Regions from separate parts of the Thermasporomyces composti genome, predicted to be linked through region 2. Evidence: predicted binding sites of a transcription regulator. Region 2 holds the regulator's gene; the other holds the start of a gene.

Region 1 (3,808 bases), 3.8 Mb from region 2:
TTCTTGCCGATGCCCGGGACCCGGGTCAGCGCCCGCACGTCCTCCGCGGCGACCACCCGCCGCAGCTCGTCCGGACGGTAGACGGCGAGCATCGCCTGGGCGAGCCGGGGTCCGACGCCGCTCGCGGTCTGCAGGAGCTCGAAGACCGCGCGTTCGTCGTCGTCGCTGAAGCCGTAGAGGGTGAGGGAGTCCTCCCGGACGACGAGGCTCGTGGGCAAGGTCACGGTGGCGCCCACCCGGAGCCCGGCCAACGTGTTGGGAGTGGCTCGTACCTCGATGCCCACGCCACCGACGTCGACCACCGCGGAGTCAAGCCCGACGGAGCTGACCTGGCCACGGACGAACGCGATCATCGACGACTCCTCACCCAGTCGGCGGCTTCGAGCAGCGGCGTCGGCGAACGGCGTGTCCGCCCAGTCGACGCGGCGCCCGGCGATGGCAGTCTGCCAGCCGCCTCTGACACCGCCGTCAGCTGCCATGCGGCGCACGCCGTGCGAGTGTCGCTCCTCAGCCGGACCACCTCCTGCCCACACCACCGGAGCCGATCGCCTCGTGCTCTCGCGCGCTGTGGACGGCGCGTCGCCGCGCCGCCTTCGCTTGCGCGGCCTCCAGTCGGGCGAGCGCGGGCCCTCGCCACAGGTGACAGATTGCCAGGGCGAGCGCGTCAGCGGCGTCGGCGGGACGTGGCTTCGTCGGCAGGGACAGGATCCTCGTCACCATGGCGGTGACCTGCTGTTTGTCAGCGCGGCCGCTCCCGGTCACGGCTGCCTTGACCTCGCTGGGCGTGTGGAGAGCGACCGGGACCCCACGGCGAGCAGCCGCCGCGACGATGACCCCGCTCACCTGAGCGGTACCCATGACCGTCCGCACGTTGTGTTGGCTGAAGACGCGTTCGAGCGCCAGGGCGTCTGGAGCGTGCTCGTCCAGCCACTCCTCGACCACCCGCTCGACCCGCAGGAGCCGCTCACCGATGTCGAGGTCGGGTTGGGTTCGGACGACGTCGACGGCGACCAGAGCGAGGCGTCGAGGATGCCGGCCCTCGACCAACCCGAGCCCGCACCGAGTCAGACCCGGGTCGACTCCGAGTACCCGCACCGCCTTTGACCCCTCCGCTCGCTCGGACCACGTCGAGCGGGCACGACATGCCGACCCACACGAACGCGTGTTCGGAGCCTAGCGATCCCCGCCCGGATGTGATCTCACGACGCGCCGGCTGGACCCGGATCGGGCGTCAGCCGGCTCTCGTCGCGCTCAGCCCGGCCAACCGAACCAGGACCACGAGCCTTCCAGCGGCCACCACCACACCGGCTCGGTGCTCGCGGCGGTCAGCGCCAGCAAGGTCAGCACGACGAGGACGCCCGCCGCCGTCGCGGGCGCCCAGCGCGGCCTGAGCGCGCGGGTCAGCATGTGCCGGCTGCCGCGCCGCACACCCTCCCCTTCGATGCCCCACCAGGCCAGGGTCGCGGTCGCCAGGGCGGCCGCGCCGAGGACGACGTCGACGCGAGGGGACAGCGCTCCCGCGTAGAAGAACAGGACCACCAGCCCGGCCAGGATGCCCGCTCCGATGACGGCGAACGGCAAGGTCAACGCGGTGACGAGCGCGCCCCGGACGAGGTGCCAGGGCAGCGCCATCGTGGCGGCGAGCAGGTCCGTTCGGCGTCGTCCACGAGCAGCACGGCGGCGTCTGACCAGACGTGCCGAGCGGTCGACCGTTCGCGCGAGCACCAGCCACGCGACCAGCCCCAATGCCGCCACCGCGGGCACGACAGCCGCGAGACCGGCCAACGTGACGAATGCCAGGACGAGCACGACCTGGTGGGCGCGACGCCAGTCTGGGCGGGACGCGCGGTCGACAGCCGTTCCGTCGACCGGTCCCGCGTCGGTGGGACTGCCGTTGGCGGGGTGGAGGTCGGCTGGATGAGCGGCCGCATCCCCGTCAGCCGGGTAGCCGTCGGCCGGATAGCTGGCGGCTGGGTGGGAGTGCGCGGCGTCCGCGTCGATCCGGGAGGCCTCGACCGCGGGCTCGGCGGAGCTGGCGATCCGATCAGGATAGCCACCAGGGTGATGGCCGTCGCCGTACGTCGCCGTGGCGGCCACCCCCGACCCCTCGGACCAGCCCGCGTCGTCCCCGCTCTCGGGCTGAGTCGGGAGCCGAAGCCGGATCGGCACCGTCGGGTGAGCGTCCGTCGTCACGGTGACGGTCCGCTCCGGCGGCGGCTCGCCGGTCTCCAGCCAGTGGAGGAGCTCGTGCGCGCTCGGCCGGGCGACCGGATCCTTGGCGAAGCAGCGACGCAGCACCGGAAGCAGCCAGTCGGGACAGCCGTCGAGATCCGGCTCGTCCTGGAGAACGCGATACGCCACGGCCTCCAGTGGCCCTTGGCCGAACGGTGGCCGGCCGGTGGCGGCGTAGGTGACGGTGGCGGCCCAGGAGTGGATGTCGGCCGCGGGCGTGACCTCACCGCCGTTCAACAGCTCCGGCGCGACGTACCCAGGGGTGCCGTAGACCGTCCCTGGCATGGTGAGCCGGGTGTCGTCGGCGATCTGCGCGATGCCGAAGTCGATGACGACCGCCAGCCCGTCCTGGAGCAGCACGTTGCCGGGCTTCAGGTCCCGGTGGACGACACCGGCCCCGTGAATGGAGCACAACGCGTCCGCGAGATCCCCCGCCAGGTCGGCCAGGTCAGCGCCCTCCAGCGGGCCCTCATGCGCGACGGTCTCCTGAAGGGACGGGCCGTCGACGAAGTCGGTGACGAGGTACGGCGTGGCAGCCGCCACGTCCGCGTCGAGCACCTGCGCCACGTGCTCGCCACGGACCCGCGCGAGCGCCTGGGCCTCACGGGCGAAGCGGGCACGTGACTCGGCGTCGCCCGCCACGTGGGGGCGGAGCAGTTTGACGGCGACCACCCGGCCGTGAGGATCGACCGCCTTGTAGACGACGCCCATCCCGCCCTCGCCGATCTGCTCACGCAGGACATACCGGCCCAGACGGCGCAGCTCGACAGTCGGTGCGTCGTGGGCGAGGTCAGGATGCACGCCAACACCGTAACTGGCGGCTGTCGGGATGTCCGGCGCACCGCGCACGCGGCGACACGACGACCCGAGGACGACGTGAGTGGGACGACTGAGCGGACGGTCGCCGCTAGCCGACCTTCTCCATCACCTCGTCCGAGACGTCGAAGTTCGCGTAGACGTTCTGGACGTCGTCGCAGTCTTCGAGCGCCTCGATGAGGCGGAAGACCTTCGGGGCGGTCTCCTCGTCGACGGGGACGGTCACGCTCGGCACGAAGCTGACTTCGGCCGACTCGTAGTCGATGCCAGCGTCCTGCAGCGCGCTCCGGACGGCCACGACGTCCTGGGGCTGGCACTGCACCTCGAACGACTCGCCGAGGTCGTTGACCTCCTCGGCCCCTGCGTCGAGGACCGCAGCGAGGACGTCGTCCTCGGTCAGGGTCCGGCCGTCCTGCTCGCGCGGCACGATGACGACTCCCCGACGGCTGAACAGGTACGACACGCTGCCCGCGTCGGCCATGCTGCCACCGGAGCGGGTGATCGCCGTGCGCACCTCACCGGCGGCGCGGTTGCGGTTGTCGGTGAGGCACTCGATGAGCAGGGCCACCCCTCCCGGGGCGTACCCCTCGTACATGATCGTCTGGTAGTCGGCGCCGCCCGCTTCCAGGCCCGCTCCACGCTTGACCGCCCGGTCGATGTTGTCGGCGGGGACGGACGCCTTCTTCGCCTTCTGAATCGCGTCGAACAGCGTCGGGTTGCCCGCCGGGTCCGGGCCACCGAGCCGCGCGGCGACCTCGAC
Region 2 (3,808 bases):
AGCCTGCTCCGGCTCGGGCACGGTCTCGTCACGCTCCGCGCGCAGCAGAGCGATCTCGGTCTCGAAGTCGGCCAGGCTGGCGAAACCTCGGTAGACGCTGGCGAACCGCATGTACGCCACTTCGTCGAGCTCGCGGAGCGGGCCGAGGATGGCCAGGCCCACCTCGTGCGAGGGGACCTCGGCCGACCCGCTCGCCCTGATCTCTTCTTCGACCCGTTGACCGAGCCGGGCGAGGGCGTCCTCGCTGACCGGCCGGCCCTTGCACGCCTTCCGGACGCCGGCGATCACCTTCTCGCGGCTGAACGGCTCGGTGACGCCCGAGCGCTTCACCACCGCGAGGGTGACCTGCTCGACAGTCGTGAACCGCCGCTCGCACTCCGGACACTGACGGCGGCGTCGGATGGCTGTGCCGTCGTCGGTCGTACGGCTGTCGACAACCCGACTGTCGGGGAACCGGCAGAAGGGACAGTGCATGGAGCGGGCCTTCCCACAAGCTTCGACGTCACGGTGGCAGCGCCGTGCAGCCGCAAGCGCCTCCACCACCGGCCCGCGGCCAGGTCTCCCGAGCACGCCACGTAGCGACCCCACGGAGATTCCGTGACCGCGAAAGCACAACTTGTGGAGGACTTACAGCTGTGTAACTACCAGATGTTGGGGTCAACGCTACGTCGGCGACGGGCGGCACGCAAGCGTGGACAGGCGCGTCGACTCGGGCGATTCGGCGTCATGCCTGGTCAGCTCGCACAAGCTCACCGCATGACACGAATGCCCTCGGCGTGTCGCGCTGACACCTGCCGTCCGCCACGAGCAGGAGCCGCGTTCGGGGGAGGCGTCAGGTGTCGACACGCTCGCCTGGCCGGGCGTCAGCGAGCGCGGCCGTACCGCTCGCGAACGCCTTCCCGCTGCCGACCAGCAGCTTTCGGACCAACCGGGCCATGCCCAAGGTCCGGCCCCACACCGCGTCACCGAGCAAGGCGACACGGCCTCGCCACGCCGTCGGTACACGGACTCGGCTGATCGAGGCGGAGCACAGCTCCTCGACGTCGCGCAAGCCCTCGAGCAGCGTGGGCACGTGCCGTCACGCCCGCCTAGTCGACGACCACGGCGAGGCCGCACAACACCGTCCCGACCAGCACGAGGCTGAGGACCGGACCGCCGAGCATCGACAACGCGAGGGTGGCCGCCACGGTCACCACAGTGACGGCCAACCGACCCCGGCGGGTCAGCCGGACACCGGCACGATCACGATCACGGCGCCGACGCACCATGGGGTCACCCGGAGCGAACCCTCGGCAGCTCGGAACCCTGGCGGGTCGAGGTCGCCGGCGCCTCCGCGTCTTGGCGAGCGTGCGCCCTGGCGGTGAGCGAAACGTGGTGCTCGCTCCGACGAGATGTGTCACCTCTGGCCGGTACGTCCCGGAGTCCGCGGTCCCTGGCGAGCGGTTCGCTGCCGCGCGTGGCCGCTCGACCCCGACGCGCCGAGCGCGGTAGTCCTCCAGGTAGATGACCGGTGCACTGCTCATTCGACACCCTCCACGGACGAGCGGAGTCGCGAGCCACGTCGAACGGTTGTTCGATGGACCGCTCCATGAGTTCTACACCAGACCGCCGACACACGCCACCGGTCGTCGAACCTCCGTTCGATGCCACGCCCAGTCTGTGGCAAGATCGTCTTCGCTCGCGACGACACGCGGTCGAACACGCGTTTGGACGTGGATGACCAAAGGCTTACGCTCGTGTGCGAGGCGCTCCCGGCGGAGCGTGGACCCACCGGCCCTGCCCACGACAAGGAGATCGCCGTCATGTCGAGGCGGAAGAATGGCGACCGCACCACCTCCACCGCGGGTGCTCGGGAACTCTCGGACGGCCCGCCCGACGCAGCGGGTCTCACGCCCCGGCAGCGGCGGATCCTCGAGGTCATCCGCGAGACGGTCCAGCAGCGCGGCTATCCGCCCGCCATGCGGGAGATCGGCGAGCTCGTGGGCCTGACCTCCTCCTCGTCGGTGGCACACCAGCTGCGGGTCTTGGAGAACAAGGGGTTCATCCGTCGTGACCCCAACCGGCCGCGAGCACTGGAGGTGTTGGTGTCACCGCCGGAACGGCGGTCGGTCTCGAGCGTCACCGTCACCGCCATCGACGAGACCGGCAGCGGCGACGCCCATCCCACGCCCGCGCTCGTCCCGGTGGTCGGCCGCATCGCCGCGGGCGGCCCGATCCTCGCCGAGGAGTCCATCGAGGACGTCATGCCCCTGCCCCGCCAACTCGTCGGCGAGGGCGAGCTGTTCATGCTCAAGGTCAAGGGCGACTCGATGGTGGAGGCCGCGATCTGTGACGGCGACTGGGTCGTCGTCCGCAAGCAGCCCACGGCCGAGTCCGGGGAGATCGTCTCCGCGATGATCGACGGTGAGGCGACCGTCAAGACCTACCGTTACCGCGACGGCAAAGTGTGGCTCGTCCCGCACAACCCAGCTTACGAACCCATCCCTGGAGACAACGCGGTCATCCTCGGTAAGGTCGTCGCCGTTCTACGTCGTGTCTGACCCGACGCGAGACCACGAAGCGACGACGACCAGGAGCGGGATGGTCAACCTCACGGCACATACCTCGTCGACGTCCGGAGACGAGCCCGAGTCGAGCGACGGCGCCCTGGCGCGCGGCCGTGACGACGTTCCCCCACCGAAGGCCCCATTGGCGCCCAACGAGGGCAAGAGCCTCATGGTGGAGGTGGAAGGAGCCTACTGGGCGCGGGTTCCCATCCGTACCGACTTGTTCCGCCGGGGCGACGACCTCGTCGACAAGGTGGCCGCCTACGTGACCAAGACGGTCGCGCTCATGGCGTCCGACGCCTCGTTCACGGGCGCTTTCCTCGAGCCGTGGTACGTCGTGGTGAGCGAGAAGATCGTCGCGATCAGCCAGGGACGGTCCTACTTCACCTGGGAGATCAACCCCGGTCGAGCCGCCCGGCTGCTTTCCAAGATGGTCCGGCGGACCCCGTACGGCATCGGGCTCGGGAGCCCGTGGACGATGCAGCTCGCCATCAACGAGGCCGGCCTGCCGCGTATCCTCCTCGCGGCTGCCGCGAGCGTGGTCGGCAAGATGCTGGGTCGGCGCGGCTGGTTCTACGTCGTCGCCGGCCACCGCGTGAACGCGATCGACGGTCCCACGCCGTACTCGGCGTTCCCGTCCAACGTCTCGGCCAAGCTCCCACCGGCCGAGCCCGACAAGGTGGCGGCTCGCATCACCCAGGCCCTACGGTCCCAGCTCGACGGCGACGCGGCCCGGACGTTGAGCGGCACGGTGATCATCGACTCCAACGACCTCGGCCGCGAGGTACTCGGCCACGACAGCGACCGGCTCCCCCGCTTCTTCTGCGAGCTGTTCCGGGACAACCCCTTCGGACAGGGACGTCAGCAGACCCCCATCGCGGTCTGCGTCCGCATGCCGTCGTAGGGACCGTCGTCAGGGGACGGACGCCTCGCGCGCCGCGCTCAACCGGCGCAGCGCCGCGACGACGACGTCGTGGTCGAGAGTCGACCACATGGGTGGGAGCGACGCACGCAGGTATCCGCCGTAGCGCGCGGTGGCCAGTCGAGGGTCGAGCACCGCGACCACCCCACGGTCGGTGGAGCGCCGGATCAGTCGACCGACGCCCTGCGCCAACAGCAGGGCGGCGTGGGTGGCGGCCACCGCCATGAACCCGTTCCCGCCCGCCTCGTCGACCGCCTTCTGGCGCGCCGAGAGCAGAGGATCGTCGGGGCGCGGGAACGGGATCCGGTCGATGACCACGAGCTGGCAGGTGTCGCCGGGC

What was found. Region 2 encodes LexA, which represses DNA repair genes until DNA is damaged. Its sites were predicted from a motif close to TCGAACANNTGTTCGA; they were not measured.
Region 1: the regulator LexA is predicted to act here: its motif matches at 1,155-1,170, upstream of ruvC (crossover junction endodeoxyribonuclease RuvC).

What each region holds. Positions count from the first base shown of each region.
Region 1 is NZ_QTUC01000001.1:4,210,703-4,214,510, reverse strand. Features, by position in the region: gene ruvA (Holliday junction branch migration protein RuvA) at 1-353, opposite strand, end outside; gene ruvC (crossover junction endodeoxyribonuclease RuvC) at 508-1,095, opposite strand; gene DFJ64_RS18380 (serine/threonine-protein kinase) at 1,252-3,033, opposite strand; gene DFJ64_RS18375 (YebC/PmpR family DNA-binding transcriptional regulator) at 3,140-3,808, opposite strand, start outside.
Region 2 is NZ_QTUC01000001.1:460,044-463,851, forward strand. Features, by position in the region: gene nrdR (transcriptional regulator NrdR) at 1-474, opposite strand, end outside; gene DFJ64_RS02035 (hypothetical protein) at 833-1,072, opposite strand; gene DFJ64_RS02040 (hypothetical protein) at 1,089-1,523, opposite strand; gene lexA (transcriptional repressor LexA) at 1,803-2,540, shown strand; gene DFJ64_RS02050 (coenzyme F420-0:L-glutamate ligase) at 2,581-3,450, shown strand; gene DFJ64_RS20040 (ATP-dependent DNA helicase) at 3,460-3,808, opposite strand, start outside.